Regions from separate parts of the Phyllobacterium sp. MT110 genome, predicted to be linked through region 2. Evidence: riboswitches for the same ligand, from Rfam matches in the RefSeq annotation. Region 2 holds a riboswitch; the other holds the start of a gene.
What was found. Region 2 has a riboswitch for glycine ahead of gcvT (glycine cleavage system aminomethyltransferase GcvT). Riboswitches for the same ligand answer to the same signal wherever they lie in the genome.

Region 1 (15,307 bases), on a different contig from region 2:
CGCCTTTGACATCGATGTTCTGGCTCTCGTCATCATGGCTCAGCGCAATGGCGGCATTCGCCTTGCCGGTCGCCTCCACGAGGAACAGGGCTGCGGCCGTCGACACGTCGCTGGAAGCGAGGGTCAGGTTGCCCTGAAGCAGCCCCTTCTTGTCCTGGGTGACATCACCGCGCAGCCGTGTGCCACCGGCAATGAACTGGATATTGCTCAGGCGTTTTTCGTCCTTGTGCAAGGCAAGTTCGGTGGCAAGATCGGCACGAATGCCGTCAAGGAACGCCAGACCGGATACCTTGCCGTCCAGCGCATCCTTCAGCAGAAGCCCGTTGAAGGAAAACGCGCCTTCGCTGAGCTTGCGCCCGGAGAGCCTGCCATCCGGAACCCCGGCATTGAACGCAAGAGCGATGATGCCGTCGCTGCCGCGCGCGCTGCCCTTGACCTTGAGCGCGCCGCTGGTCTTTTCCGACAGGAGCGCGAGGTTGGTGAGATCGAGACCGAAGTCGAAATTGGCGGCGCCTGTGGCAAAGGTGCCATTGGCCGTGACCAGCGTCTGCGGGTTTTCGACCCGGAAGTTCCTGGCGCTGAGGCCCGCTTCGCCGCGCGCAAGGCCGCCGGTGATGCGGGTTTCGCCCTCAAGCACGCGATCCGCCGCATCAATGCCAAGCGTCATGCCGGTTGCATGGCCATCCAGCATCAGATTGAAGCCACCCGTCAGCGCTTCGACAGCACCATTGGCCTTCAGATCGAGCGCGCCGGCGAGATCGCGTCCGGCAAGTTCGGAAAACGGTGCGATGCTCGATGCCGTGACCAGGATGTCGCCGTTATAGATGAACTTGTCGATGGTGCCCGCCAGCGCCGTGCTGAAGCCGTTGGCGGCAACCAGCGCCTGTTTGAGATTGACCGGCGTACCGGCCTTCCAGTCGCCGTTGATCTTCAGCTGGATCAGGTCGCCCAGCGCCTTGGCGATATCGGCGCGCTTGGCCGTGATGCCCGACACATCGCCGTTCACATCGTAGCTCAGGGAGCGGGCGGCCGGGTTGTCGAGATTTTCCGCCAGGCCTTTGGCAACGAGATTGACCGTTTTGGCGGCAAAATTGTTGGTGGTGAGGTTGGTGACGTCAAGCGTGCTCGACCAGTCATTGCCGGCACTTGCCCCGAACGCAACGGCCAGTACGGCCTTGTCGACGGTAGTCTGGCCGCCCGCAACCGGCAGAATGACCTTCTTGCCGCTGGGATCGGCAATCGAGGCATCCACTTTCAGGCGGCGCAAAAATCCATCATTGGTTGTATCGGCTGTCGCATCGACCGCAAGAGCAGCGCTCTTGATGGTCAACCGGTCAAGCGAAACACCGCCGGCATCGCGCACCACGCCATTGACAGCGAGCGCGTTATCGTTGCCGAAGAAATCCCGGAAGAGCGGCGGAACCAGCATGGCGATCGCGCCATCGACGGTTGTCTTGAACGCAAGTCCCTCGCCCTGACGGTTGATCTGCGTGCTGCCGGTGAGAACACGCTTGCCGGCGGCATCGAGTGTCAACTGCAAGGCAATATCGCTGAGCGGGCCCGATCCCTTCAGCGAAAGCGCAACCGGTGGCCTGCCTTCAATATTGAGAAGATTGGCGGCAATACCGTTCTGCGGTTCATTGAGCGACAGATCCAGATCGAGCTTCTGGCTTTCCTTGGCATAGGCCGCCTTGATCGCAAAGGTGCCGCCCGGGCCGTCAAGACGCTGCACCTTGAGGTTCGAATCCAGGGAGCCGCTATCGAGTGTCAGGCTGCCTGCCAGGGAGATTTCCGACTTCAGCCCGAAAATACTGTCGCCGAAGGCAATGCGTCCCACCTGCAAATCCTGCAGGATGACTGCAAGCGGCAACTCCGGCAGACTGAAACCCTTGGCTTCGGGTGAGGGCAGGCTGCTGGTGTCCGGCAGCGGCTTGCGGATGACATCGATGCGTTCCGCGCCGAGGCTGTTGATATCCAGACGCCCGCGCAGCAACGCCAGACGGCTCCAGACAATTTTCGCATTGGTAATGCGCAGCCAGATTCCTTCACGGTCGGCAATGGTGATGCTGCCGATATTGGCTTCCGACGACAGGACGCCCTGAATGTCGGAAATGGAAATCTGGCGATTGGGCGTCGACAGCTGTTCCTCGACGAAGCTGAGGAAATAGGACTTTTCCGCCTCGGCGCTATCCTGCGCCAAAACCGGTGCTGCAAAAAGCAGAAGGAATATGACTGCGAAAATCCGGGTCAAAACGCCTGTCCTATACCAACGTAGAATGCAAAACTCGGGTCATTTGTCCGCCGGTCGAGCGGCATGGCCACATCGAGGCGGATCGGGCCAAGGCCCGTATTGTAACGAATGCCGGCGCCAACGCCCACACGCAACTGCTGGGCAAAATCGGGGAAAGACTCTTCGCCCACATAGCCCGCATCGACAAAGCCGACGGCACCGATGGTGTTCGTGATCTTGGCGCGCGCCTCCACGGATCCCTCGACCAGCGACCGCCCGCCGATCACATAGCTTGTGCCGTTGCGCTCGACATTGACGCCGATGTTGCGATAGGCGTAACCGCGCACCGAACCGCCGCCACCGGCAAAGAACAGCTGGTCTGAAGGCAGTTCGGCAATTTCTGCGCCGACAATCGTGCCGAGTTTCAGGCGGCCGGCGAGCACAAACCGGTCGTCCTTACCGAAGCCGAAATAGGTGCGGCCCTCCGCCGTGAACTTGGTGGCGAAGTTGCCATGCTCGATTTCGTAGAACGGCGACAGCAACCCTTCCAGAAAATAGCCGCGCGCCGGATCGACCTTGCTGTTGCGGCTGTCATAGGTGAGGCCGCCCAGCAGACCGACGGTGAGAAAATCGCGCGTGCCGAAGAAATCGTCCTTGAACTGCGATTTGGAAACATTGGCGGTGAGCCTGCCAGAGAGTTCATCGGAGAAAATCTGGGTGAACCCGGCATCGGCCGTAATCGATGTCTGCGTGTAGGCGTCGAGCACCTTGCGCTCGCCAATCAGCGAGGCGATGAAATCGGTATCAGGCGTATAGACGCCGGGCTTGGTGAAACTTGCACCCAGCAGATAGCTGTATTCCGAGGGGTCGTAGGACTGACTGCCGATGCCGCCGATCTTGGCGTCAATGCGCAGCCGTTCCGCCCGGCCGAAGAGGTTGCGGTGCAGCCAGTATGTCTCGAGACCGAGACCGTCCAGCGTCGAATAGCTGCCGCCAACGCCGAAGCGGCGCAGCTTCTGTTCCTGCACCGCCACGGTGATCGGCAGCAGGCCGTTGCTATCAATCGCATCGCCTTCCTCGATCCGCGCCGAGCGGAAGACTTCGAGGCGCGACAGCCGTTTCTTGGCTCTCTCGATTTCGTCGGGATCGTATTCCTGTCCCGGCTGCAGGCCGGTGATGAACGCCACGAATTCCGGATCCATGCGCTCGGTGCCCTTGACCTGCACCGGTCCAAAACCGGCCTTGGCGCCGGGATCGGCATCGATGGTCGCGTCAACCCGGCTGGTTTCGTGGTCGGCGATAACTTCCCGGCTGACAATCCGGGCTTTTGGATGCCCCTGCTGGCGCCAGGCATCGACCACCAGCCGCTCAGCTTTGACAATGGCTGTCGAGCGGGCGATTTCGCCAGCAATGTAGCCCTGTTTCTCCGGGCTTTCGACAAAGTCTTTCGGGTCGAGCGTCGGCGGCGCCATGTTCTTGACCCGGGCCGACGCAAACAAGAATTGCGATCCGGGATCGACTGAAATGACCACCTTGGCCGGCTTGGACAGCACGGCATCCGGCGGAATATCGCTCGCCTCCTTGCCGTCGACCTGAATGCTGATGGTGCCGCCATAGCGGCCGTCCGCATAGAGCGCACCAAGTATGCGGCGATAATCTCCGCGCGCCTTGGCGAGCAGTCCAGCCGCACCGGACGCAGGCTTGTCCTTATCGGCAAACAGGCTCGATGCGCCCTCCACGAGCGCCTTGGTTTCATCGCTTGTCGAAGCAGCGGTTTCAACCGTGTATCTCTGCGGGTCGGCGATGACCGAATCCGCATCGTCCTCCTTCTTGGCACCCCAGAGATGAACGCCGAAAAGATCAAAGGCCTGGGCAGGCGAGACAAGGGCCGTAAGGGCCAGCAATGCGGCGCCGAAACAACTGGCCTGTGGGCGCTTCAAGTCCATCAACCAGCAAATTCCCTACACATCAATAAACACAAGGATACACTGCAGCGACCGTGCGCACGCTGCCTGCAATTGATAAAATTCGCCCTTCGAGCTTAAGAAAACGATAACATGCCGGGAAAAGCTGGCCAACCCGCAATGGCACCTGATCGGCCATGCAACCCGGCACTAGTGGCCATATCGCCACAAAACCGCGATACAAGCGCATTTAAATGCCAATCACTTTTTATGTGCCGCGTGCAATAGTTTGCCATGTCGGCCCAACACGACAAGGGCGCCTGAGGCAACAGGCGCTCCTTTGCGTGCAAGCCGGTTTTATTCGGCGGCGGCGAGCCATCCGCCCTGCGGGCTGGCATCGACGGGCATGGCGGCGCTGATGTGCCCGGCGACGATTTCAGCCGTAGCGGCAGACAGTGTCCAGCCGAGATGACCATGGCCGGTGTTGTAGAACACGCCGGGCCGCCTGCCAGCACCGACGCGCGGCAGCATGTTCGGCATCATCGGGCGCAGGCCGGCCCACGGCACCACATTGGACGTGTCCATGCCCGGGAACAGGTCGCGGCTCCAGTCGACCAGCGGCTTGACCCGGTCGTGGCGAATGTCGCGGTTCTCGCCATTGTATTCGGCCGTACCGGCCACGCGCAGGCGCCCCGCCCCAAGACGGCTTGTGACGATCTTTGCATCATCGTCGAGCAGGCTCACCCATGGGGCCGACTGCTGGCTCCCGGCGTCATCCAGATTGACGGTGATCGAGTAGCCCTTGACCGGATAGATGTTGACGCGGTCGCCGAGCTGGGCGGCAAATTTGCGGCTGGCAATGCCGGCGCAGATGACGATGGCGTCAAAACGCTCGGTCTCAGTCCCGGCATCGGCAACGGATGCCCTGTTCCATTCCACCACCACGCCGCCGGCGCCGTGCTTCAGTTCGGCAACGTCGGCATCGCCAATGAAGCGCACGCCGTGGCGGATGGCGGCAGCGGCAAGGCCGCGGGTGAATTTGTGGATATCGCCGGTCGAATCGGACGGCGTGAAGAACCCGCCATAGAAGGAACCGTTCATTGCCGGTTCGATGCTGCGGATTTCCTCATTGGTGACGGCCCGCCGGTCAAGACCGCCGGCTTCCAGCAGCCTGTTGACCTTGACCGCGTGGTCATAACCGTATTTCGAGCGGTAAATATGCAGGATCCCGCGCTTTTCCAGGTCGAAATCGATCTTTTCATCCGCAGCGATTTCGAACATGCGCTTGCGCGCTTCAATGGCGAGCCTGGTGGTGGCAATGGTATTTTCTTCGTAGTGCGGGATGTTCATGACGAATTCCGCCATCCAGGAATATTTGTGCCAGGAGGGTTTCGGGTTCATCAACAGCGGCGCATCCTTGCGCAGCATCCACTTCATGCCTTTGAGCACCGTGGACCAGCTGTTCCACACCTCCGCGTTGGACGCGGAAAGCTGACCGCCATTGGCGAAGGATGTTTCCATGGCCGCGTAGCGGTTGCGGTCGAACACGGTCACGGAATAGCCCTGGCGGGCAAGCGCATAGGCAGTCGTCACGCCGGTGATACCGGCGCCGATAATGGCGATATGGGTCATGATAAAACGGTCCTCAGGCAACACATGGTTTCAGTTTCGCCGTTGACAACGGCACGAAACCCCATCTGTCACGGAACCTGAGAGCTTGGCCCTTTGAGCGCCCGCCGGATGTTTGTCATCCGTGTCGTCGGCGCCTTTTTCCGGTCATGCAACCGGGCAGGGCTTTCTCCTTCGGTGGGTACGGCTTTTCAAACCATACCTCTCTCCAGATGTTCTAGACTATTCTGGTCCTTTTGCCTGAGAGTTTCCGGGGCGGTTGCTCCATCGGCGCCGGTTTTACCGGTCTCTCCCAGATAGCCTGTGCGAACGCGGGATATATATCGCAGTTGCGAGACGAGAACAACTGGCTAAGAAGCGTCGCAGCAATTATGCTGACTGAAAATCGCCCAGCCTTCCGGAGGAATTTATGAAGCCTGTCTTTCTGCAACTGCAATGCGCACCCGGCAAGACGTACGAAGTTGCAAAAACCCTGTTCGAGCGTGAAATCGTCTCGGAGCTCTATTCGACCAGCGGCGAGTTCGACCTTCTGGCAAAGATCTACATTCCGGAAGATCAGGATATCGGCAAATTCATCAACACCAACGTGCTCGATATATCAGGCATTGCGCGATCGCTGACAACGCTGACCTTCACCGCGTTCTGACAGGCGCTCGGCGGGGCGAGACATTACGTCCCGTTTCATGCGCCCGGCATCTGCCTTATGTAATCAATGCAATGAAACACGCCCCTTCAAGGCAATAAAATTCCATTCTTTTGCCATGGGAACTCTTTTTCTGTAAGAGATGCTCCCTCGCCCGTCATCAGCAGGATTTTCGACAATGCCTCCTTATCGTTCACGCACCACCACACATGGCCGCAACATGGCAGGAGCCCGCGGGCTCTGGCGCGCGACCGGCATGAAAGACGAGGATTTCGGCAAGCCGATCATCGCCGTGGTGAACTCGTTCACCCAGTTCGTGCCAGGCCACGTCCACCTGAAGGATCTCGGCCAGCTCGTGGCGCGCGAGATCGAAAGCGCCGGCGGCGTCGCCAAGGAATTCAACACGATTGCCGTCGACGACGGCATCGCCATGGGTCACGACGGCATGCTTTATTCCCTGCCGTCGCGTGAAATTATCGCCGACAGCGTCGAATACATGGTCAACGCGCACTGTGCGGATGCCATGGTCTGCATTTCCAACTGCGACAAGATCACACCCGGCATGCTGATGGCAGCGCTGCGCCTCAACATCCCCGTCGTTTTTGTCTCCGGCGGACCGATGGAAGCGGGCAAAGTCGTCTGGGAAGACAAGGAAAAGAAGCTCGACCTGGTCGATGCCATGGTTGCGGCTGCCGACGACCGCATTTCCGACGAGGAAGTGAAGGCCATCGAGCGCTCGGCCTGCCCCACCTGCGGCTCCTGCTCCGGCATGTTCACCGCCAATTCCATGAACTGCCTGACCGAGGCCCTCGGCCTCTCCCTGCCGGGCAACGGTTCGACGCTCGCCACCCATGCGGATCGCCGCCGCCTCTTTGTCGAGGCCGGTCATCTCGTGGTCGATCTCGCCCGCCGCTATTACGAACAGGACGATGAAACGGTTCTGCCGCGCTCCATCGCTTCGTTTGCCGCCTTCGAAAATGCCATGACCCTCGATATCGCCATGGGCGGCTCGACAAACACCGTGCTGCATCTGCTGGCCGCTGCGCATGAAGGCGAAGTCGACTTCACCATGAGCGATATCGACCGCCTGTCCCGCCGCGTTCCGGTCCTGTGCAAGGTGGCGCCTGCCGTTGCCAATGTGCACATGGAAGACGTGCACCACGCCGGCGGTGTCATGGGTATTCTCGGCGAACTCGACCGTGCCGGTTTGCTCGATACATCGGTCTATTCCGTCCATGCCGCCAATCTCGGCGCAGCTCTTGACCGCTGGGATGTGGTGCGCAGCAAAAACCCGTCCGTGCATGATTTCTTCAAGGCGGCACCGGGCGGCGTCCCGACACAGGTAGCCTTCAGCCAGGAACGCCGCTTTGCCGATGTCGATCTTGACCGCGAAAAGGGTGTTATCCGCAATCTTGAACACGCCTATTCCAGGGATGGCGGCCTGGCCGTGCTCTACGGCAATCTGGCGGAAGACGGCTGCATCGTCAAAACCGCCGGTGTTGATGACTCGATCCTGAAGTTCTCCGGTCCCGCCCGCATTTTCGAAAGCCAGGACAGTGCCGTTCTCGGCATTCTCAATGGCGGCATCAAACCGGGCGACATCGTGCTGATCCGCTACGAAGGCCCGCGCGGCGGACCGGGCATGCAGGAAATGCTCTATCCGACCAGCTACCTGAAATCGAAGGGTCTCGGCAAAGCCTGCGCGCTGATCACCGATGGCCGGTTCTCCGGCGGTTCATCCGGCCTTTCCATCGGCCACGTTTCACCGGAAGCGGCGGAAGGCGGCCTGATCGGTCTGGTTGAGGATGGCGATATCATCGATATCGACATTCCGAACCGCGGGATTCATCTGGCCGTCGACGATGCCGTCCTGGCCGAACGCCGCGCGAAAATGGAAGCCAAGGGCACCGCTGCGTGGAAGCCGGAGGAAAAGCGCAAGCGCAAGATCACCACGGCGCTGCGCGCCTATGGCGCCATGGCAACCAGTGCTGCCCGGGGTGCCGTGCGCCAGATTCCCGACGACTGGAACTGATCAGGGTTCAATGGATACCTACTGGAAGCGGGCTTCCAGTAGGTCGATATCCCGCACCATTTTCGTGGCAATGCTGCTTTCAAGCCGCCTTGCCCGAACCAGGCGGTGAATTTCCTGCCGTTCCGCCCGAAGGGCGGTGATGCGCAGCAGCTTCTCAATCTCCTCGCTTCGCGCCACCTCTTCGCGCTCTTCTCCGAGCTGCATGCGCCCGTCAATACGCTTGCGGTAGAGCTCCATGATGTGGTTGGCGACATCCGTATAAATATCGGCGTCGGCGCGGCCCGATGCCAGGCTGTGCTGGGCCCGCTCGATCGCCATGATTGCGGCTTCCGCGGCAGCGATACGGGCATAATCCTCTTCGCGCTGGTTTGAATCCTCGATGGGCAGGTCGATGTTGCGCAGCAGACGCGGCAGGCTGACGCTGGCCATGACCAGCGACAGGATGATCACACCGGTGGCGAGGAAAATGACGAGATCGCGGGCCGGAAACAGCGAGCCGTCGTAAAGGAACAGCGGCAGTGTCAGGATACCCGCAAGGGTGATGGCACCACGAACGCCAGCAAACGACATAGCGGCGATCAGCTGCCAGCTTGGCTTGACCACGGCCTCACCCTGCCTGCGGCGCTGCGCCATGGTCACGCGCCACGACACCCAGACCCAGAGAAAGCGCAGGGCAGCCAGAGCGGCATAAATGACCACGACATAGACCAGCAGCCACCAGGGGCTGGTCTCGCCGTGCCGCACATTCTCGACGGCACCGGAGAAAATGCCGGGCAGCTGTTCGCCGAGCAGAACGAAGATGGCGCCATTGGCGGCGAACTGCGCCGTATCCCACACCGCGGTGCGGCGCACGCGGGTCAGCGCCATGGACTGGGCCGTGTTCTCGGCATAGCTCATGGTGATCCCGGCGGCAACGGCGGCAAGGATGCCCGAGGCGTGCACATGTTCGGCCAGCAGATATGCGCCGAAGGGGATGAGCAGACTGATGAGAATCTGCGAGCCGCTCTCCTCGCCGAGCTTGCGGGCGAGGAATGCCTTGCCGCGCGTGACGCCAATGGTCACGCCGATACCGATGGCAATGCCCGCAAAAGCGAGCCAGAGGAACGTAAAGAACGCCTCGGTGATCGAGAAGCTGCCGGTCAGCATCGCGGCCACGGCAAAACGCATGCAGACGAGGCCAGATGCATCGTTGAGCAGGGATTCCCCTTCGAGAATATGCATCATGCGCGAGGGAATCGGCACGCGCGCCGCGATAGCCGAAACGGCAATCGGATCGGTCGGCGAGACGATGGCGGCCAAGGCGAAGGCCACAGGCAACGGCACGGAAGGGATCATCCAGTGCACGAAAAAGCCGACACCGATCACCGTGAAGATGACAAGGCCGAGCGCCATCTCCAGAATGATGCCCTTGTCCCGGAAGAGACCCTCCTTGGGGATGCGCCAGCCATCGAGAAACAACAGCGGCGGCAGAAACAGCAGGAAGAAAATGTTGGGATCGAGCTGCACACGGATGCTGGTAACCGAGGCAATCGCTGCGCCAAGCCCGATCTGCACCAGCGGCAGCGGTACGGCCAGAGGCAGCACGCGCACGATGGAGTCACTGACCACAACGGCCAGAAGCATCAGCAAGACGATGGTGATTGTTTCCACGGCGAATCCATTTTGATTGTCGGTGCAGGATGAAGGAAAGGCCGGTGCTTTGTCGAGGCGAACCTTGGCAACTTTGCGCCCAGATCGTGCCGATTGGGTGAATTGGTGGCAAAGCACGACAATTCCGCGACAATCAATTTTACGTTTACGTCAATGTAATACTTGCAAGCGCACCGCCTATCGCCATAGATAGAATTGTTGAGTAGCATGTTTAGGGTTGGAGGACCGTGGGCCAGCTACAAGGAAACCATCAGGGGAGGTTAATGTGGCAAAACAGACAACGCCGGTAAAAACATCCGTGACAGCCAAGCGCGCCACTGCAAAGGCAGCGCCAGCCAAAACGGCGAAACCCGCCGCCACGACTGCCAAAGCCGCCGCGAACAAACCAGCCGGTGAGGTCAAGACAACGAAAACCGCCAGTGCGGTAAAGACGGCTGCCAAGGCTGCAAGGACGGCAACAAAACCTGCCGCGAAACCCGCAGCGCCGGTTGCGAGCGAAGCCAAGATTGCGGCAAAACCCAAAGCCGCTGCCAAAGCAAACAGTGCAGCACCGGAAAAAGCGGCGGTGAAAGCGCCCGCCAAGACACCCGCGGCGAGGAAGCCCGCAGGCAAAGCCAAAACTGCGGCGCCAGCCGCCGAGGCAGCAACGGCAAAGGCGGCGTCCCTCGCCCAGATGCCCGAGCCGAAACTGTGGGTCAAATCCTATCCGGAAGGCGTTCCCGCCGAGATCGGACCGCTGCCCTACGAGAATATCAACGCGCTTTTTGCCACCGCCTACAAGAAATATGCCAACCGGCCTGCCTTTACCTGCATGGGCAAGGTAATGACCTATGCGGAGATGGATCGCAAGTCACAGGCATTCGCGGCATGGCTCCAGTCACGCGGGCTGGTCAAGGGCGACCGGGTCGCGGTGATGATGCCGAACATCCTGCAATATCCGGTGGCCATCGCTGCGATTCTGCGGGCGGGCCTGACGGTGGTCAATATCAATCCGCTCTACACACCGCGCGAGCTTGAACATCAGCTCAAGGACAGCGGTGCGAAAGCGATCATCATTCTGGAAAACTTCGCCACGACGCTGCAAAAGGTCCTGACGGCGACGCCGGTCAAACATGTCGTCGTTGCGACCATGGGCGACATGCTGGGTCTCAAGGGCCATATCGTCAATCTGGTCGTGCGCCGCGTCAAGAAAATGGTGCCGGCCTGGTCCCTGCCCGGTCATACGCCGTTCAAAACGGCGCTGGCGCAGGGGGCGGCGCTCACGCTGAAGCCGGTCGAGGTCAAGCGGGACGATATCGCCTTCCTGCAATATACCGGCGGTACCACGGGCGTTTCCAAGGGCGCCGTGCTGATGCACAGCAACATCGTGGCCAATGTCACGCAGATGCGCCTGTGGGTTGAGGTTGGCTTTCGCAAGAAGGGCCGTCCGGACAATCTGACGTTCATCTGCGCCTTGCCGCTCTATCATATTTTCGGCCTCACCGTGAATGCGATGATCAGCATGGAACTCGGCGGCAACAATGTGCTGATTCCCAATCCGCGCGACATTCCTGCCTTCGTCAAGGAATTGCAGAAAGTGCCGATCCACGTCTTCCCGGGTCTCAACACGCTCTTCAACGGGCTGCTCAACAACGAGGATTTCCGCAAGCTCGACTTCCGTCACCTGATCCTGACACTGGGTGGCGGCATGGCCGTGCAAAGACCTGTCGCCGATCGCTGGTTCGAGGTGACGCGCGGCCTGATCACCGAAGGGTTCGGCCTCTCCGAGACGTCACCGGTCGCTTCGGCCAACCGCCTGGATGCCACGGAATTCTCCGGCACGATCGGCACGCCGCTGCCCTCAACCGACTTCTCCATCCGCGATGATGACGGCAAGGAACTGCCATTGCTGGAAGTCGGCGAAATCTGCATTCGCGGGCCGCAGGTCATGGCCGGATACTGGAACCGTCCGGACGAGACAGCCAAGGTCATGACAGCGGACGGCTTTTTCCGCTCCGGCGACATGGGCTACATGGACGAGCGCGGCTACACCAAGATCGTCGACCGCAAGAAGGACATGATCCTGGTGTCCGGCTTCAATGTCTATCCTAACGAGATTGAAGAAGTCGCCATGGAGCATCCCGGTGTGCGCGAGGCGGCGGCAATCGGCGTTCCCAACGAACACTCCGGCGAAGTGGTCAAGCTCTTCATCGTGCGCAAGGATCCCCTGCTCACGGAAGAGGCGGTCAAGGCATTCTGTGCCGAGCGGCTGACCAACTACAAGCGTCCCCGGACGGTCGAATTCCGCGACGAGCTGCCGAAAAGCAATGTCGGCAAAATCCTGCGGCGCGAATTGCGCGGCTGACATCCGAGAAAGCCGCCCCCGGGGCGGCTTTTTCTTTTCAGACGTTTGCGCGCCGGTAGAGCGCAAGCGAACCGGCAAGCGCCAGCAATGCGCCGCCGCAGATGCGATCGAGCCACAGCGCGCCTGATTTCTTCAGGACGCGGACCGCCTGCGAACCGAGCAGGGCATAACCGAACATGATTGCAAAATCGAGCGTGGCGAAAATCACCGCCAGCACCGCATATTGCGGGATTTGCGGCATATCGGGCGCGATGAATTGCGGCAGGAAGGCCGAAAAGAACAGGTAGCCCTTGGGGTTGGTCACCGCAACAAGGAAGCTCTTGAGAAAGATGGCACGGGTGGTTGACGGCGGTTCGTGCGTGGCTGTGCGCAGCGACAGGTCAAGCGTTCCCTTCGAGCGCAGAAGCATGAGGCCGAGAAAGGCGAGATAGCCGGCACCGAGCCATTTGACCACCGAGAACCAGAACTCCGAGGCCGCAAGCAAGGCGCCAAGGCCAAGGGCAACCGAACCGATCAGGACGAAATCGGAAATGACCGCGCCCGCCATCCCCGCCAGGGCGCGGCGGACACCGAAGCGCGAGCCATTGGTCAAAGCCAGAAGAACCGTCGGCCCCGGCGTGGCTATGCCGACAAAAGCGACGAGAGCAAAAGCAAGAAGCGTTGTTGCGGTCATGATCATCCCTCTTGGCGCCAGATTGCGGACATCCCTGCCGCTGACATTACCCATGGCACGAAGCCGGTCAAGCGGGCGCGCATCCCTGTCCTTCACGGGGAAGGACAGGGCAGCCGGAGATTAAAGCGGCTGGCCGACATCAATGCGGTTGCCGTCGAAATCCTCGAAGACAAAGGCCCTGAGGCCATACTCCTTGTCCTTCAAACCCTTGATGATGCGCAGACCTTGTGCCCGGCAGATCGCGTGCAGGACATCGACATTGTCCACCATCATATGGATGACATTGAAGGGCGCTGCCTTGTGGCCCTTCTGCAATGTCAGGTGCAGTTCGGCATTGTCGCGTTTCAAAATCATGAACCCGACGGGATCACCATTCTGGAAGGTTCTGGAAAAGCCGAGAACGCCCGTGTAGAAATCATGGGCGCGCTGAATATCCGCAACCGGCAGCATGGCTGCGATTCGTCCGAAATGGATGGAGCGGGCGGGACTATCGTTCATGTCATAACCTCATGGCTTGAAAGCTCAGGCAGGCTTTCCCGGACGGTGCCGGTTGGAGCTGCTGCTTTTGTCGATCAGATCATGAGACGGTGCCCACCGGATTTCTATACAGCGCCTCTCTGCTCTCCTCAATATGATTCCACTGCAAATCGGCAGTGCGTGGTTCGACAGGCTCACCATGAAGGAGATGGAGGGTTGCAGGGAGCTATATCCTGCAACGTTCGTACTTGGCCTTGCAGGCAAACCAAATCCCTCATGGTGAGCCTGTCGAACCACGCACAATCTTTATGCCAGCCTTCAAATTCGCGGTGGCTCGCGTCCCGCCAGGAAATCCGGCAGATCGGCGATCGAGCCCAGAATGGCGTCGCTCAACGATGCCAGATCATCCAGCGTGCTGTTGCCCGAGAGAACGCCGACAGCCAGTCCAGCGCCGGCCGCATGGGCCATTTCCAGATCGTGGCCGTTATCGCCGACCATGGCGATGGCGCTGGCCGGAATGCCTGTCTTGGCCGCAAACAGCTCGAGCTGGTCGGCGTGGGGTTTTGCCCGTGCGACCGAATCATAACCGATGATCACTGAAAACAATGCGGTCAATCCCAAAGCCTCGGCGGTTGCCCGCGCACCTGCTTCCGAATCATTGGTGGCGATGCCAAGGATGAACCCCTGCGCCGCCAGCCGCTCCAGCGTTTCGCGCAATCCGTCGATGCCCACGGCCCGGCGCGACCCCTCGCGCACCGTATAATCATCGTAGCTGCGGATGCGCTCGCGCTTTTCCTCCAGCGTCAGTTCCGGATGCCAGAGATCAACAATGTCATTGATCGTTCCCGCCGCGACAACCGAGCCGCCGCGGAACCGTTCCATCTCCCAGTCATAGCCGCCCGCTTCGACAAGCGCGCGGGCGCGATCCACATCGCCATCCGCGGCCTTGTGCGCCAGTTCCATGGTGATGCCGAACCACGTCCGGTTGAAATCCACCAGCGTGCCATCCTTGTCAAACAGGATGGCACGGATTTCCGAAGGATGCGTGCGGGGCATCATGCTTCCAGCGAGCCCGGCCGCGCCTGTTCGGAGCGCTTGGAACCCAGGAGCTTGAGAAGGTCATCGCCCCGGCGGGTGTAACGATGGCTGCGCCGCGTGAGAATACGGCCCGCCTGCGGCGCCGTCAGCGTGATATCGCCGGAAGGATCGCCGGGAACGGTCACCACCGTGACGAGTTTTGCGCCCGCCGCGACCTCGTCGCCAATGTTCACATGGAACAGGATCATGCCGCCCTGCGGCGCACGCACCATTTCGACATTCTCGAGTGGCGTAACCGGGCCCTTGAAATCAACCGTCAGCGTGACGGCGGGATCGGTGACCACACCGCGATGCACCAGGAACCGGTACAGGCCTTCCGCATCCGCCTTGCCTGTTGCAATATCGACATCGTTCAATCCGCGGAATTCGACTGTCGTAACAGCGCGCCGCTTCACGTCACGCCTGGCTTCCGGCAGCTGCAATACCGGATGGGCACAGGCTTCCTCAAAGGCCGCATCGGCAGTGCTGTTCCAGGACAGGATCGCCGTTGACCCAAGCGCCGCGGCCAGATCGTACATCTCTGGCAGGAATGCCTGATGGATGTAGAGGTAGTTTTCGCTCTCGTCATCGCAGTGCAGATCGAGCACGATGTCGTGCGGCAAAGCGAGGCGCAGCAATTGCGCCTTC
Region 2 (15,307 bases):
CTTCCGGTAACGGTCTTCCATTTCCCGCACAGCCCATTTCAGTGCCATGACCGCCTTTTTCGGGTCGGTCACAACAGGGGTAAGAAGGTGCGGAATACCGTCATAGATCGACAGTTCGAGCATTTTGGGGTCGACCATGATCAGGCGGCACTCTTCCGGCGTCAACCGGTAGAGGAGCGACAGGATCATGGTGTTGATCGCAACCGACTTGCCCGAACCCGTTGTACCGGCAACCAGCAGATGCGGCATCTTGGCGAGTTCAGCAATAACCGGCTCACCGCCAATGGTCTTGCCAAGGCAGAGCGCCAGCTTGAGCTTGGTACTCTCGAAATCCGGCGAAGCGATCATTTCGCGGAAGTACACGGTCTCGCGCGTCGCATTCGGCAGTTCAATGCCGATGACATTGCGTCCGGGCACCACCGCCACACGGGCAGACAAGGCCGACATCGAACGAGCGATATCATCGGCAAGGCCGATAACCCGAGAGGACTTGATGCCGGGTGCCGGCTCGAATTCATACAATGTCACCACCGGTCCGGGGCGCACATGAATGATCTCGCCGCGGATGCCGAAGTCCTCAAGCACGCTTTCAAGAAGTCCAGCATTCTGTTCCAGCGCTTCCTGCGTAATGATCACTTCCGCGCGTTCCGCCGGTTCCTGCAGCAACGACAGCGGCGGGCGCTCATACATCTCACCATAGGACTGTACGGCAGGCGGTGTAAGGCGGGTCGGCACGATAGCGGGCTTCTCCTGGCGCACCGTTACCTGCAGCCGCGACGGCTTTTCTTCAACGGCCGCTTCTTCCGGCGGTAATGGTGCCGCCGCAGCGGGAATAAGGGTCACTTCCTCTTGCACATCAATCGCAGGATTCATAACAGCGGCGCTTTCCGCGACCGGATCGGCCTGACGCTGCCGTGTGGCAGCTGCAACTGCCACCGGTGCAACCGGAATAACCGGTGCGGCAGGCAAGGGAGCCGGCGCTGCGGGCACTGTGGTCTCAGGAGCGGTGGTGGCGTGTGGCTGCCGGAGCTCGACAACACGGAACAGCGCGGTAATGGCATCGGGTGCGATCTTGCGTACAGCCTTCGACGCAGAGGCTGCAGGGGTAGCAACAAAGCCGCCCGAGAACTCCATCGATTCCCAGAATGCATAATCCGAGAGGTAGTCCAGCGTTCCGGATTTTTGTGGAATTGGCTGCGCACCGCTTGTTTGCAGGCTTGGCCGGGCCTCACGCGCAACGGGAGCGGCTGGTGCGTGCGTGACGACCGCCGGTGCATAATTTGTGTCGAATGCCGGGGGCCGCGGCAAACCGGACTGCGCCGGGGCAGGGGCCTTGCGAAGAACAGTCTCGCCAGCGACCGGCTTGGGAGCCGCCGGAGCAGCAGCAGGAATCTTCGGGGTTGGCGCCGGGATGGCCGCCTTTGGCGCGGCGATAGGCCTTTCCACTTTGGGAGCAGGTGCCGACGTTGCGCTTTCGGCCCCGTTGCGGTGCTTTTGCAGAACGGTATCGGGGGTGCGTGTGAAACGCACATTGGCCGACAGGGAGAACATCCGCTTCGAAATGGGAGCCGTGGGATCCATATCCGGCTCAAGTGTAATCGGCGCACGTGCAGGCGCGCGCATCCCACCGCTGGGCGTGGTTGACGCCGGGGCCTCGATGGAACGTCGGGTGGAGACCGGCTCATAGGGCGAAGCAGCAGGAGTGCGCATGTTTCCCGAACCGTTTGGCACACTATTTCGAGCCGCCTGGGCGGGAGCTGGCGGTTGCACCGCCTCCGGTACGGGGGGCTTTTGTGCCACAGGCGGTTGTGCAGACGCCGGCGATTCGTGCGCATCGCCATATTCGTCTACGTAATCGTCTGACTTCATTGAGAAATTTGTTCTTGGAATACGCATGATACCTGCAAGCGAAGCGATTGGATGTTGCTCGTAAACTTGCCTAATCGAATAGAAAATGAAGGTTAATAAGTTGCTACTGATGGCTGCAAACGCTCTCCCTGTTGCCGCCTCCTGACAGGGCAGCGACGGCCCGGATAACAAAAAAGCAGCCTGTTTGAGATCAGGCTGCTTTTTTGTCATGTATCAGCATGAGCCGTCAGGCGGCTTCTTCGGCAATCAGCTTGCCGAGACGGGAAATCCCGGTTTCGATTGCTTCCTTGTTGGGCAAGGAGAAGTTGAGCCGGATGGTATTCTTGCCGGTCCCGTCCGCATGGAATGCAAAGCCGGGAACGAACGCCACGCGCACCTTTTGCAGCGCTTGCGCGAGGAGCCCTGCGCCGTCCATGCCTTCCGGCAAGGTGACCCAGACAAACATGCCGCCCTCCGGCTTTGTCCACGTCACGCCTGGCGGCATGAAACGGGCAAGGGCATCGAGCATATAGTCGCGGCGCTGGCGGTAGCTGTTGCGCACCTTCTCGACCTGCTTGTCGAAATCCCGGGACGCCACGTGATGGATTGTCATCTGATTGATGGTCGGGCTGTGCAGATCGGCAGCCTGTTTGATCAGGACCAGCTTGGCAATCACAGGCTGTGCAGCGCAAATCCAGCCGACACGCAAGCCGGGTGTAAGGGTCTTGGAGAAACTGCCGGAGTAGACCACACGCGTGCGGTCGATATGTCCTTCACGTTCGCAATCGAGGGCAAGCATCGACGGCACGGGCTCTCCATCGAACCGCAAGGCCTGATAGGCCGCATCTTCGATCAGCGGTATGTCGAGTTCGTGCGCCAGCTCAATCAGGCGGATGCGGCCATCCCGGCTGACCGTTTCGCCCGTCGGGTTGCAGAAATCTGCCGTCAGATAGGCGAGCTTTACGTCACCGCCTGCAGCCTTTGCACTGTCGCGATAAGCGGCCGGTGTCATGTTTCCCTGTTCGGGGTTGAGGCGGTCATAGCGCGGCTCATAGGCGTTGAAGGCCTGGAGGGCACCAAGATAGGTCGGCCAGGTCGTGAGCACCGTATCGCCGGGTGATATGAACAACTTGCCGAGGTAGTCCAGTGCCTGTTGCGAGCCTGTGGTGATGATGATGTTGTCGATCGTGCAGGGCACGCCGAGCGACGCCATGTGCTGCACCAGCCATTCGCGCAGCGGGCGATATCCCTCGCTCACCGAATATTGCAGCGCGACGTCAGCATTCTGGCTGAGAACAGCCTCATAGGCTTCCCGTATCGCTTCCTTGGGAAAAAGGGCGGGGTCCGGAATACCGCCGGCAAAGGAAATGATGTCTGGCTGATCAAGCAGTTTCAGCAGTTCGCGTATTTCGGATGCACGCATGTTTTTCGTGCGTGTTGCGTACAGAGCATCCCACTCGCCCATTGTTTCCTCCCGTTTGTTCGCAGGTGCATAGCACCGTAAAACACCAGATATGTCAACAATACTGACATATCTGGTGCCGTTATTTTGCAAGGCTTGTTGACCGTACCAATCAAGATGCGGTGAGGGCGGGCAAAGCCAGCTGCTGCGCAATCCTATTCGCCGGGAGCCTTGACCATTTTCGTGTGACCGCTGATGTCGGCCCCTGCCGATTGTGAAAAGCGGAGATTCCAGATCGTCGCGGTGAGGGAGATTGCCGTTACAACAAGAAACGCCGCCGAGAAGTCGCCAAGTTCCGGTGTCGCATGGCTTCGAACCAGCATTGAACCCGAAAGGGCCAATGCGCCGACACAGATACCGAGCGACAACATGAGCTGTTGGAATGTCGTATAGAAACTGGTCGCAGAACTCATGCGCTCCCGTCCGATCTCGTCATAGGCCACCGTGTTGTAGGCCGTGAACTGGAACGACATGAAGAACCCGCAGCAAAGCAGAACAGCGAAGATGAGGGGCAGGGGCCAGTCCGGCCGGAAGGCTGCACAAAGCGCGTAACCAAACGTCGCAATGAGGCCATTGACAATAAGGCTTGCGCGGAAACCGAAGCGCCGCAGGATTTTCGGTGCAACGGCCTTCATCATCATGGAGCCCAGTGCCGTGGCGACAACGATGCCGCCCGCGCGCGCCGCAGAAAATCCGAAGCCAAGCTGCAGCATCAGGGGCAGCAGGAACGGCTGTGCTCCCTGGGTGATGCGGGTCAGCGAGCCGGCGATGACAGACGTGCTGAAGCTGCTGACGTGCATGAGCGAGAAATCGAGAATGGGCGAGGGATGCCGCTTGGCATGTGCGAGATAACCCGCACCGAAAACCATCCCCACAGCGACAAGAACGGCTGCCAGTTCACCTTCACCCGGGCGGCTTGCCATTTCGAAACCGAAAAGGAGAGAGCCGAGTGAAATGCCGGAAAGAAAAAGACCGCGAAAATCGAAGGGACCGTCGGACACCCCCTTCACCTCTTCGATGAAGCGCCTGACGAGAATGAAACCAATGCAGCCGATCGGCACATTGATATAGAAAATCCAGCGCCAGTCGAAATAGGTGACAATCAGCCCGCCCACGGGCGGCCCGAGAATGGGGCCGACAAGCGCGGGAACCAGCAGCCAGGACATGGCCGAAACAAGATCCTTGCGCGCGACGCTGCGCATTAGCACGAGCCGGCCGACCGGCATCATCATCGCACCGCCAAGGCCCTGAATGATGCGCGCGAGAACGAGAAAGCGCAGATCCGGGGCCTGCGCACAGAGGATCGAACCAAAGACGAAAACCGCGATTGCTGCGCTGAAAACGGTGCGGGATCCGAACCGGTCGGCAATCTTGCCGCTCGCCGGGATGAAGATGGCGAGACTGAGGAGATAGGAGGTGAGCGCCAGGCTCATGGCAGGTGGCTGAACGCCAAAATCGCGTGCCATGGTCGGCAACGCCGTTGCCAGCACCGTCGCGTCGAGCTGTTCCATGAACATGGCGCTGGCAATGATAAGCGCTATGGTGCGGAAGTTCGGACCTGTTGTTTTGTTGTCAGGCGTTTGGATCGTTCGTGGCCTGGCCTGGGAGGCCTGACTGATTTGGTCCGACATGGTCGGGTTCGCTCTCGGTAGCGCGTACATATCGGAAAGAAAATGTCGCGGATTTGCAAACGGCGGCTGGCCGTGGGGAAACGACCACCGATATAAACCCGCGATTATGTGATATCCATATACAATCTCGTGATTCATTGTACCTGGTACAAAATAATCGCCCGAAACAGTGCGCGTATCTTGGAAGCTAGCCTGAACCGACGTTGCACTTCGAAATAGAACCCACCCGGGTGCCCATCAAAATCGCATAACGTATCTTATGGAACTCAAATCATCCTTGGTGAATGAAGGGCGCGTAGCTTGCAGGATCAACCATAGCGGGACGCTGGTCCAAAGCGAGTGTGCTGATCCGCTTCGGCGTGCGCGCGATGACCTTGCCTGCCTTGATGACGGCAAGCCGCGTTGCCTTGAGGCGGATTGCTTCGATTGCATCGGCAGCCTGCAGCAGCACCATGTCCGCCTTGCAGCCGACTTCGAGGCCGTAATTTTCCAGATTGAGAATCTTGGCAGGCTCGGTAGTAACCGCGGCAAAACATTGGCGCATGGCGCTGCGGCTCGTCATCTGCGCCACGTGTAGACCCATGCTGGCAACATCAAGCATGTCAGCCTGGCCGAGTGAATACCAGGGGTCCATCACGCAATCATGGCCGAAGGCAACGGTAACACCATGGGCCAGAAGCTCCGGCACGCGGGTCATACCCCGACGCTTCGGATAGGTGTCGTGACGCCCCTGGATGCCGATATTGATCAGCGGATTGGCAATCGCCGCCACACCGGCCTCCGCAATCAACGGTAGAAGCTTGCTGACATAGTAATTGTCCATCGAATGCATCGAGGTCAGATGCGACCCCGTCGAACGGCCGCCAAGACCAAGGCGCCGGGTTTCATAGGCCAGTGTTTCGATATGCCGTGACAACGGATCATCGGTCTCGTCACAGTGCAGATCGACCATCAGGCCGCGATCCGCCGCAATCTCGCAGAGCGCTTTGACGCTCGCTGCGCCATCGGCCATGGTGCGCTCGAAATGCGGAATGCCGCCAACCACATCGACGCCGAGATCAAGCGCCCGCTTGAGCAGGTCGACAGCGCCGGGAAAGCGGTAGTAACCATCCTGCGGGAAAGCGACCAGTTGCAGGTCGATATAGGGCGCCACCTGTCTTTTGACGTCGAGTAGCGCTTCAACGCCCAGCAGGCGCTCGTCGCAGATGTCCACATGGGTCCGGATCGCCAGCAGCCCCTGTGTGACCGCCAGATCGCAATAGCGCAGGGCGCGCTCGATCACAGCTTCATGAGTGAGAAGCGGTTTCAATTCACCCCATATCTGGATTCCATCGAGCAGCAACCCGCTTTCATTGAGACGCGGCTGGCCGAGCGACAGCGTTGCATCCATATGAAAGTGACTATCGACAAAGGGGGGCGAAACCAGAAGACCGCCAGCATTGATCGTCTCCCCCGCCTCCCCGTCGAGATTGACGCCAACCGCAACAATGCGGCCGGATTGCACACCGATATCGAGACCTGTACGGCCGTCAGGCAAGGTTGCGTTGGTAACTTTCAGATCGAGCATGGAACCTCTTTGACTGCTTTGCCAGTTGCGCTGCCTCTACTTTAACAGGCAAACACCGGATAGCTGCAACGGGCAAACAGCACTGCAGGAAACTGCGATTGCCCCCCACGCATTCAACTCACGTTAGTTATTGAAGGACAACGGATTATCCCCATTCCAACCAAGTAATTATCCAATAGGGATAATCCTTTGAATATCAACTTTCTAATTTAGTTTTACCAGTGTATTATCCCTCCCACTGCCAATAATGCAATATTTGGGGATAAAATGAGCAAATTCAGAGAATTATCTTCAGATCAAATACGCCAGCTCATTGATACGGAACAGGCCTATGATGTCTACCGGACCAGTCTGAAGGAGTATGAACAGCGTTTTTCCGGGTCAATGTCGTGGAAGAAAAGCACGAATGACAAGGATTATCTCTACAAGAAGACACAGGGCATCTGGAAATCCCTTGGGCCCCGCTCCCCCGAAACGGAAGTGATCTTCGGGCAGTTTCATACGGGGCGTGAAAGCGCCAGGACCCGCGTTTCCCGTCTGGCAAAGCGGCTGGATGAACTCGCCCCCGTCAACCGTGCCATGGCTTTGGGCCGGGTACCGCTTCTGACAGCACGCATCATCCGCGCGCTCGGAAAATCCGGATTGATCGGCACGGCGGTCGATGTCGTCGGCACAAATGCGCTCTTTGCCTATGAACGCATGGCTGGTGTCCAGATTACCGGCGGGCTTTTATCGACACAGGATGTCGACCTGCTGTTCGACTCCCGGTTCAGCCTGCGGCTGATCAGCAAGGATTTTTCCCACAAGGGTTTGATCGGGCTTTTGCAAAAAATCGATCATTCGTTTGCACCGCTGGCGAGAAATGGGTATCGCGCCGCCAATCGCGACGGCTTTCTCGTCGACCTGATCAAGCCAACGCCAAAGGACCGCATGTCGACGCGGGAGAAAGCGCGCTTCAGCGCCGATGACGAGGATTTGCAGGCAATCGAAATCGAAGGCCTGACATGGCTGGTCAACAGTCCGAAAATCTCGACTGTCGTCATCGATGAAAAAGGCTACCCGCTGGACTATACCTGCCCCGATCCGCGTGCCTTTGCCTTGCACAAACTGTGGTTGTCGCGCCGCAGCGACCGCGATGCCGCCAAACGTATACGCGATGAACTGCAGGCAAAAACCGTTGCCGGATTGATCCGGGCACGACTGCCGCACCTGTCCTTCGAGGCGAATGACCTGCAGGCGCTCCCCCTGGCGTTGCGGCAGCTGGCACCGGAACTTGAGCCGATGCCCGATGGTGATGTCGGCGAAACTCTGAGCTTGACGCCGAACTGGTAAAAAAAGCCCCTCCCGGATGATCCGGGAGGGGCACTCTATTTTAGCTGTAGGCCTGCATGGGCGGGCAGGCGCAGACGAGATTGCGATCTCCGGCGACGTTGTCGATGCGCGACACCGGCGGCCAGTATTTCGGGTTCTCTTCGCTCTCGCCTGCCGGCAGGCTGGCTTCCCTGCGGGTGTAAGGATGCGACCAGTCATCGGCCAGCACATCACCGGATGGGTGCGGTGAATTGACGAGCGGGTTGTCGTCACGCGGCCAGACGCCACTGGCAACCTTCTCCGCTTCCCCGGCAATGAGGATCATCGCATCACAGAAGCGGTCGATCTCGCGCTTGGATTCCGATTCCGTCGGCTCGACCATCAGCGTACCGGCAATCGGCCAGGACATGGTCGGGGCGTGGAAGCCGTAATCGATGAGGCGCTTGGCGATATCTTCGACGCTGATCCCGGCACTGTCCTTCAACACACGGGTATCGAGAATGCACTCATGCGCCACGCGGCCGTTCTGTCCCGTGAACAGAACGGGATAGTGGCCCTTCAGCCGCTCCGCGATGTAATTGGCGTTGAGAATAGCCATCTCGGTTGCACGCTTGAGGCCCGCCCCGCCCATCATGCGGATATACATCCACGTGATGGGAAGAATGGATGCGCTGCCGAAGGGAGCCGCTGAAACCGCGTGCTGCGATCCCTTGGCCACATGACCGGGCAGGAAGGGAGCAAGATGCTTCTTCACGCCGATCGGACCAACACCCGGCCCGCCGCCGCCATGGGGAATGCAGAAGGTCTTGTGCAGGTTCATGTGGCAGACATCGGCACCGATATCGCCGGGACGGGCAAGCCCGACCAGCGCATTGAGGTTGGCGCCATCGAAATAGACCTGGCCGCCATGCTGATGAATGACCGTGCAGATATCCTTGACACCTTCTTCGAACACGCCATGGGTCGATGGGTAGGTAATCATCAGCGCCGCAAGATTGGCGCTGTGCTGGTCGGCTTTTGCCTTGAGGTCCTCAAGATCGATATCGCCAGCCTCTTCACATGCCACGACCACCACCCGCATGCCCGCCATATGGGCACTGGCCGGATTGGTGCCATGCGCCGATTCCGGGATGAGGCAGATATCACGATGCGCATCGCCCCGATCCAGATGATAGCGGCGAATGGCCAGGAGACCGGCATATTCACCCTGGCTGCCGGCATTGGGCTGCAGTGAAACCGCATCAAAGCCGGTGATCTCGGACAACCAGGCTTCCAGATCGTCCGTCATCGCCTTGTAGCCAAGCGCATGGCCGGCAGGAGCGAATGGATGCACATTGGCAACGCTGTTCCAGCTGACCGGCAACATTTCGGCGGCAGCGTTGAGCTTCATTGTGCACGAGCCGAGCGGGATCATGGCGCGGTCGAGCGCCAGGTCCTTGTCCGCCAGACGGCGCAGGAAACGCATCATCTCGGTTTCCGAGCGCTGCTGATGGAAAACGGCCTGGGTCATGAAACCCTCGGCCTGCCTTTCCCCGGGCAATGTTGCCTTTGCTTCCGCAGGCAGATCGGCACCGAAAAGTGCAGAGAGTGCCTTCAGGTCATCTTCCGATGTCGTTTCATCTACGGTGATGCCGAGGCGGTCCTGATCGACAATGCGCAGCAGACGTCCGCCCTTTTCAGCCTCCGCAGCAATGGAGGCTGCTTTGCCGGGAACAGTGGCCGTAACCGTATCGAAGAAATGCGATCCGGCGATGGAAAGGCCCGCCCCTGTCAGCGCAGCGGCCAAACGGGCCGCCTGGGCATGCACGCGGCGGGCGATGGCCTGAAGCCCCTGCGGACCATGCCAGATGGCGTAGGACACCGCCATATTGGCCAGCAGTGCCTGCGCGGTACAGATGTTTGATGTCGCCTTGTCGCGGCGGATATGCTGCTCGCGCGTCTGCAGGGCAAGGCGATAGCCGGCACGCCCCTTGCTGTCGACGGACTGGCCAACCAGACGGCCAGGTATAAGCCGGGTCAGCGTTTCGCTGACGGCGAGATAGGCGGCGTGCGGGCCGCCATAACCGATCGGCACACCAAAGCGCTGCATGGAACCGGCAGCAATATCGACACCAGCCTTGGCAGGCGGGGCGGTGATTGTCAGGGCCAGCGGATCGGCCACGGCGATTACCAGCACACCAGCGGCCTTGGCGGCCTGAATGACCGAAGCATGGTCACCATAGACACCGAATGTGTCCGGCCATGGAACGATGATCGCTGCAACGCTGGCATCGATCTCGCCTTCATCCACGGTCATGCCCAGCGGCTCGGCGCGGGTCTTGACCACATCGACTGTCTGCGGATGCAGGGCACCGGCGATCGCGATGCGGGTGCGCTTCTCGCGATGATGGCGATAGGCAATGCCGACGGCTTCTGCAACGGCCGTCGCCTCGTCCAGGAGCGACGCGGATGCAACCGGCAAACCGGTCAGTTCCGTCACCAGCGTCTGGAAGTGGAACAGCAGTTCAAGGCGACCCTGGCTGATTTCCGACTGATACGGCGTATAGGCGGTATACCAAGCCGGGTTTTCAAACAGATTACGCAGGATAACCGCGGGCACGTGGGTGCCGTGATAACCCTGACCGATAAAGCTCTTGTGGGTCTTGTTCTGGCTCATCTTGGCGGCAAGCTCGGCCAAAGCTTCCGACTCATTGACGGCCGCAGGAATGTCGAGCGGCCGTTCAAGCCGGATGGATTTTGGCACGGCCTGCGCAATCAAAGTTTCCAGCGACGGAATGCCAAGAGCCGCCAGCATGGCGCGGGAGCCTTGTATGCTCGGACCGATATGGCGGTCAGCGAACGGGAATATGGTGTCTTTCATCATCATGCCTTCAGCCAATGATTGCTTTGTAGCCTGCCTCGTCGAGAAGGCCGGTCAGCTGATCCGGATTGGACAGCTTCATCTTCCATAGCCAGCCGTCGCTTGCGGCGGCCGAGTTGACCAGCGACGGATCGCTTGCAGTTGCTTCGTTCACTTCCGTCACTTCACCGTCCAGCGGCGCATAGACGTCCGATGCCGCCTTGACGGATTCAACGACAACCGTGGCATCGCCTTTGGATAAGGATTGACCGACATCCGGCAACTGGACAAAAACCAGATCGCCGAGCTGATCCTGCGCGTGATCGGTAATGCCAACCGTCGCAATGTCATTCTCGACGCGGACCCATTCGTGATCTTCGGTAAAATAAGTGGCTGCCATCTCAATTATCCTTTGTGGTAGCGATGTGGAGTGAAGGGAAGTGAATGAATATCGACCGGGACGCGGTTGCCCCGCACCTCGGCGAAAACCTTGGAGCCCAGCGCGGACAGCTCTTTGCTGACGTACCCCATGGCAACGGGAAAACCTGCCGACGGTCCGAAACCGCCCGACGTGACCAATCCAACCTTATTGCCGTCGGCATCAAAGAGTTCGGCATCGGTGCGCACCGGCTGCCGGCCATCGGGCTTCAGGCCGACGCGCTTCATGGCCGATCCTGTTGCGATCTTGGCAAGAAGCGCCGCAGCGCCGATAAAGCCTGCGGTCTCACGCACCGGCTTGGCAATGGCCCAGAGCAGTCCGGCATCGACCGGATCATAATCCGGCGTTATGTCATGGCCGTGCAGGCACAGACCCGCTTCCAGGCGCAGACTGTCGCGGGCAGCAAGCCCGATCCAGGCGACACGCTCGTCGGCGAAAAGCTTTTCGACAAGCATACGGGCATCGGCTTCCGGCAGGCCGATCTCAAAACCGTCCTCGCCGGTATAGCCGGAGCGGCTCATGAACCAGCCCGGCTTCGGCTCAAATCCGTTCATGAAAGCAAGATCAGTTCCGGCAATACCGGCATCCCGCAACACATTCACTGCCTGCGGCCCCTGGATGGCCAGGAACACACGATCCAGCGCATCGATCTTGCAGTCGAAATCCTTGGCGACACCGCGCAGATGCGCTTCGTCAGCCGCGGCATTTCCGGCATTGGCAACGACCATGAAATGCTCATCCCCGAGACGGGTGACGATCAGGTCATCGAGAATGCCTGCCTTGTCATCGAGAAAGAAGGTGTATTTCGACTGACCCGCCTGAAGCGCAGACGCATCCAGCGGGCATGCGCGTGACAGCAGTGCCGCGGCCTGCGGCCCGACGACATCAAAGAGCTGCATATGCGAAATGTCGAAAATCCCGGCCTTCTCGCGCGTGTGAAGATGTTCCTTCATCACACCGAGCGGATAGGTGATCGGCATCGACCAACCGGCAAAACCGCCAAAGCGCGCATTGGCGGCCTTGTGCAGATCGTCAAGCGGCAATTGTTTCAGATTATCTTCCGTGCCCATTTTTACTCCAGAGACGTGCAAAGACCTCCGCCACACGACGGAACATTTCTTTGCCCCTCTGTCGGAAGCCTGAGAGACTCGCTCAATCAGGACCCCTGACTGAACTTACACCTTCGGCGCGGAGTTTCCCCCGACTTTCCAGAGTTGCCTTCCCGGTTTGCGGTTCCTGGTACCTGAGAGATTTCGGGCGATTTCCCCTTCGGTGGCCTGCACATTTCCATGCACGACACTCTCCCGCAAACTGACAGGGCCGAAGCCCTCGACAGGCTGGACCATAGCGCAACGGCCTCTGCCTGTCATCGTGCAAATGGCCGATTTGCCGCTTTGTGGACAGAAATTGTCTGAATGAGGATACTTCCACTGGGAGCGCCCGATGTCAGCGGGTCAGGGCCATCACCCCCAGCGCCTGCCCCCTGCCCTTGACGCCATGCATTCCAAGGTAATTTGCCTTGATTTCATTGGAGAAACTCATCCTCTGCGCCAATTCGCTGGAGATCAAAACCGGCGTGGCCAATGTGCGGCAGAGGCTTTCCAGCCGCGCCGTGGTGTTTACCGTATCGCCGAAATAGGTGATCTTGTGATGATCCACCCCGATCTCGGCCGTGATGATCGGGCCGCCATGCAGGGCCGCACGCAGGCGCGGCACCCTTCCGAATCGCTCAAGCCATTGATTTGCATTCTTTTCGATGCTGTCTAGAATATCGAAGACACAGCGGGCGCAACTCGCATCCTTGATGCCGCGCTCAATGGGCCATGTGATGATGGCGGCATCCCCGACATAATCGTCAATGGCTCCGCCGTGACGCCGGACAGGTTCAGCAAAGGCGGCAAAGAGCGCGCCGAGAAACTGCTGGGCCCGCAGATCGCCATGTTCTTCGGCAAACGAGGTCGACCCGACAAGATCGATGAAAAGAAACACTCGCTCTTCGGCCACCGGCTGGCGGTAGCGGCTCATCAGAAGGCTGGCAAAAATGTCGCGGCCGAGAAGATCGCGCACCCGCAGGATGAAAATCATGACGGTCAGGACGGCGAGCGTGTAGAGCAGCACCTGCGGTGACAGTGTTGCCGCGCGCCAGAAAGGGCCGTCAATCCAGCCGAAGCTCCACAGCGTTATCCCACAAACGGCATTGCCGATGCTGATCAGCACATAATCGGCTATCAATGCGGCGACGAGAAAACCCGCCGTCGGCAATGTGTTGATCCAGGCACGCAATTTCGGAAAGATGAGGCCGCGTTCGAACGCCAGGATCGGCACACAGATGGAAAGGGCAAACACGGCCCCTAAAAAATATCCCTGCCTATAGACCAGCCAGCTATAGAGATAGCCGCTTGCCGCGACTGCGCTGAGAAGGAATACCCACAATCCCACTGAATTTCTGCGCATATTCCCGTTCCGATCCATTTCAAATCTTCAGGGCGGGCCTCAATGCCGCGTCCCTCCGTGATTTCATTTATGCGCCGAACGATATTATCCAACCAACAGATATCCGCGATCTCGCGATATCCATGTGGAGAATTACACCAAGGATCATCCCATCAGACTCACTGCCGTGCAAATTGTCCATCGGATACGGTCAATTTAAGGCTCCAGATTGTTGGAGAATGACCATCGCTGAACAGGAGATCAACGATCAACCTCGTTCCTTGCATCCAAGCCACCAGGTTGATCCACGCCGTCAGCGCCAGGAATATTAATACAGTTTGCCCGCTGATTTTTAGCAAAGCGTTCTTTGACGGGTCTCGAAATCCGATAAAATCTGGTCGCCTCTGAAAACGGAGTCCGCGCTGCCTCTGGCGATGCGCGGCTTCAATCACATGGAGGCCATACCCTAACATGGGCTACGCACTGAGTTTGCTCGATAAAAGTCCTATCCACGATGGCGAAACGGCCAGCACGGCGCTGAAGCGGACGGTCGCGCTGGCCCGCCAGGCGGAACAGTGGGGCTTCCACCGGTTCTGGGTGGCCGAACACCACGATGCGCCGACGTTGGCAAGCTCGTCGCCGGAAGTGCTGATCGCCTTCCTGCTGGCCAATACGGCGCGTATTCGCGTCGGCTCCGGCGGGGTCATGCTGCAGCACTACAGCCCCTACAAGGTGGCCGAAAATTTCAATGTCCTGGCTGCGCTGGGGCCCGGCCGCGTCGATCTCGGCGTGGGCAAGGCTCCCGGCGGGCTGCCGTTTTCGACGCGCGCCCTGCAGGGCGTTGTCCCGCGGACGCAGAAGCAGGATTTTTCCGCCCAGCTCGCCCAGCTCAGCGCCTTTCTCGACAAAGGGCTGCCTGCGGATGACCCGCTTGCCGGCGTTCAGGCAACACCGCGTCCTGCCGTCACTGCCAACCGCTTCCTGCTTGGCGCCAGTGTCGACAGCGCGCTGCTTGCCGCCTCCCAGGGTTGGGATTTTGTCTTCGCCAGCCACCTCAACGGCGACGAAACGATCCTGCAGCAGACATTGGAGGCGTATCGGAAGGCAGCACCCGGCCGTGCGCCTCTCCTTGCCGTGGGGATCGTGGCGGCCGAGACGGATGCGGAGGCTGACCGGCTGGCTGGCAATATCCAGCATTTCAAGGTGCACGTGGACAATGGCCAGAGCGTCACCGTCGGCAGCGTGGAACAGGCCGAAGAATATGCGCGCCAGACAGGTGCTGCCAATTACCGGATCGAGAAGAAGACGCCCAATGTCCTGCGCGGCGCGGCCGGCACGGTTTCAGACCAGCTCGACCGGCTGCATGACCGATACGGCATCGGCGAATTCATCATCGACACCCCCATCAATGACGCTGCGAAGCGCCTCAGATCCATCGAACTTCTGGCTCAGGCGCAATTCGCCGCTGCCGCGTGATCAAGGAGATTGAACAATGTCCAAGCGACCCATTCCGTTCGGTGTGATGCTGCAGGGTGCCGGCGGCCACATGAATTCCTGGAAACACCCGAGTTCACCTGTTGATGCCAGCGTCAATTTCGATTTCTTTGTACGCAATGCCCGCAAAGCCGAGGAGGCAGGCATTGCCTTTGCCTTCGTCGCTGACGGGCTCTACATCAACGAAAAATCCATCCCGCATTTTCTCAACCGTTTCGAACCGATTGCCATTCTATCCGCGCTGGCCGCGACAACCTCGAAACTCGGTCTCGTCGGCACGGTC

Region 1: it holds a riboswitch for glycine, as region 2 does, so the genes downstream of both, AC1Q5O_RS11670 (D-amino acid dehydrogenase) here and gcvT (glycine cleavage system aminomethyltransferase GcvT) in region 2, are expected to answer to the same signal.

The regions. Positions count from the first base shown of each region.
Region 1 is NZ_JBXAFE010000002.1:20,835-36,141, forward strand. Features, by position in the region: gene AC1Q5O_RS11660 (translocation/assembly module TamB domain-containing protein) at 1-2,251, opposite strand, end outside; gene AC1Q5O_RS11665 (autotransporter assembly complex protein TamA) at 2,248-4,176, opposite strand; gene AC1Q5O_RS11670 (D-amino acid dehydrogenase) at 4,492-5,766, opposite strand; glycine riboswitch at 5,982-6,068, opposite strand; gene AC1Q5O_RS11675 (Lrp/AsnC ligand binding domain-containing protein) at 6,173-6,409, shown strand; gene ilvD (dihydroxy-acid dehydratase) at 6,585-8,438, shown strand; gene AC1Q5O_RS11685 (Na+/H+ antiporter) at 8,457-10,088, opposite strand; gene AC1Q5O_RS11690 (long-chain-fatty-acid--CoA ligase) at 10,354-12,432, shown strand; gene AC1Q5O_RS11695 (LysE family translocator) at 12,470-13,105, opposite strand; gene AC1Q5O_RS11700 (glyoxalase superfamily protein) at 13,226-13,603, opposite strand; gene AC1Q5O_RS11705 (HAD family hydrolase) at 13,901-14,638, opposite strand; gene AC1Q5O_RS11710 (M14 family metallopeptidase) at 14,638-15,307, opposite strand, start outside.
Region 2 is NZ_JBXAFE010000010.1:14,291-29,597, forward strand. Features, by position in the region: gene AC1Q5O_RS26400 (DNA translocase FtsK) at 1-1,710, opposite strand, end outside; gene AC1Q5O_RS26405 (aminotransferase-like domain-containing protein) at 2,096-3,313, opposite strand; gene AC1Q5O_RS26410 (MFS transporter) at 3,466-4,941, opposite strand; gene AC1Q5O_RS26415 (amidohydrolase family protein) at 5,213-6,508, opposite strand; gene AC1Q5O_RS26420 (GSU2403 family nucleotidyltransferase fold protein) at 6,776-7,840, shown strand; gene gcvP (aminomethyl-transferring glycine dehydrogenase) at 7,881-10,679, opposite strand; gene gcvH (glycine cleavage system protein GcvH) at 10,690-11,058, opposite strand; gene gcvT (glycine cleavage system aminomethyltransferase GcvT) at 11,064-12,167, opposite strand; glycine riboswitch at 12,318-12,414, opposite strand; gene AC1Q5O_RS26440 (adenylate/guanylate cyclase domain-containing protein) at 12,544-13,551, opposite strand; gene AC1Q5O_RS26445 (LLM class flavin-dependent oxidoreductase) at 14,002-15,006, shown strand; gene AC1Q5O_RS26450 (LLM class flavin-dependent oxidoreductase) at 15,023-15,307, shown strand, end outside.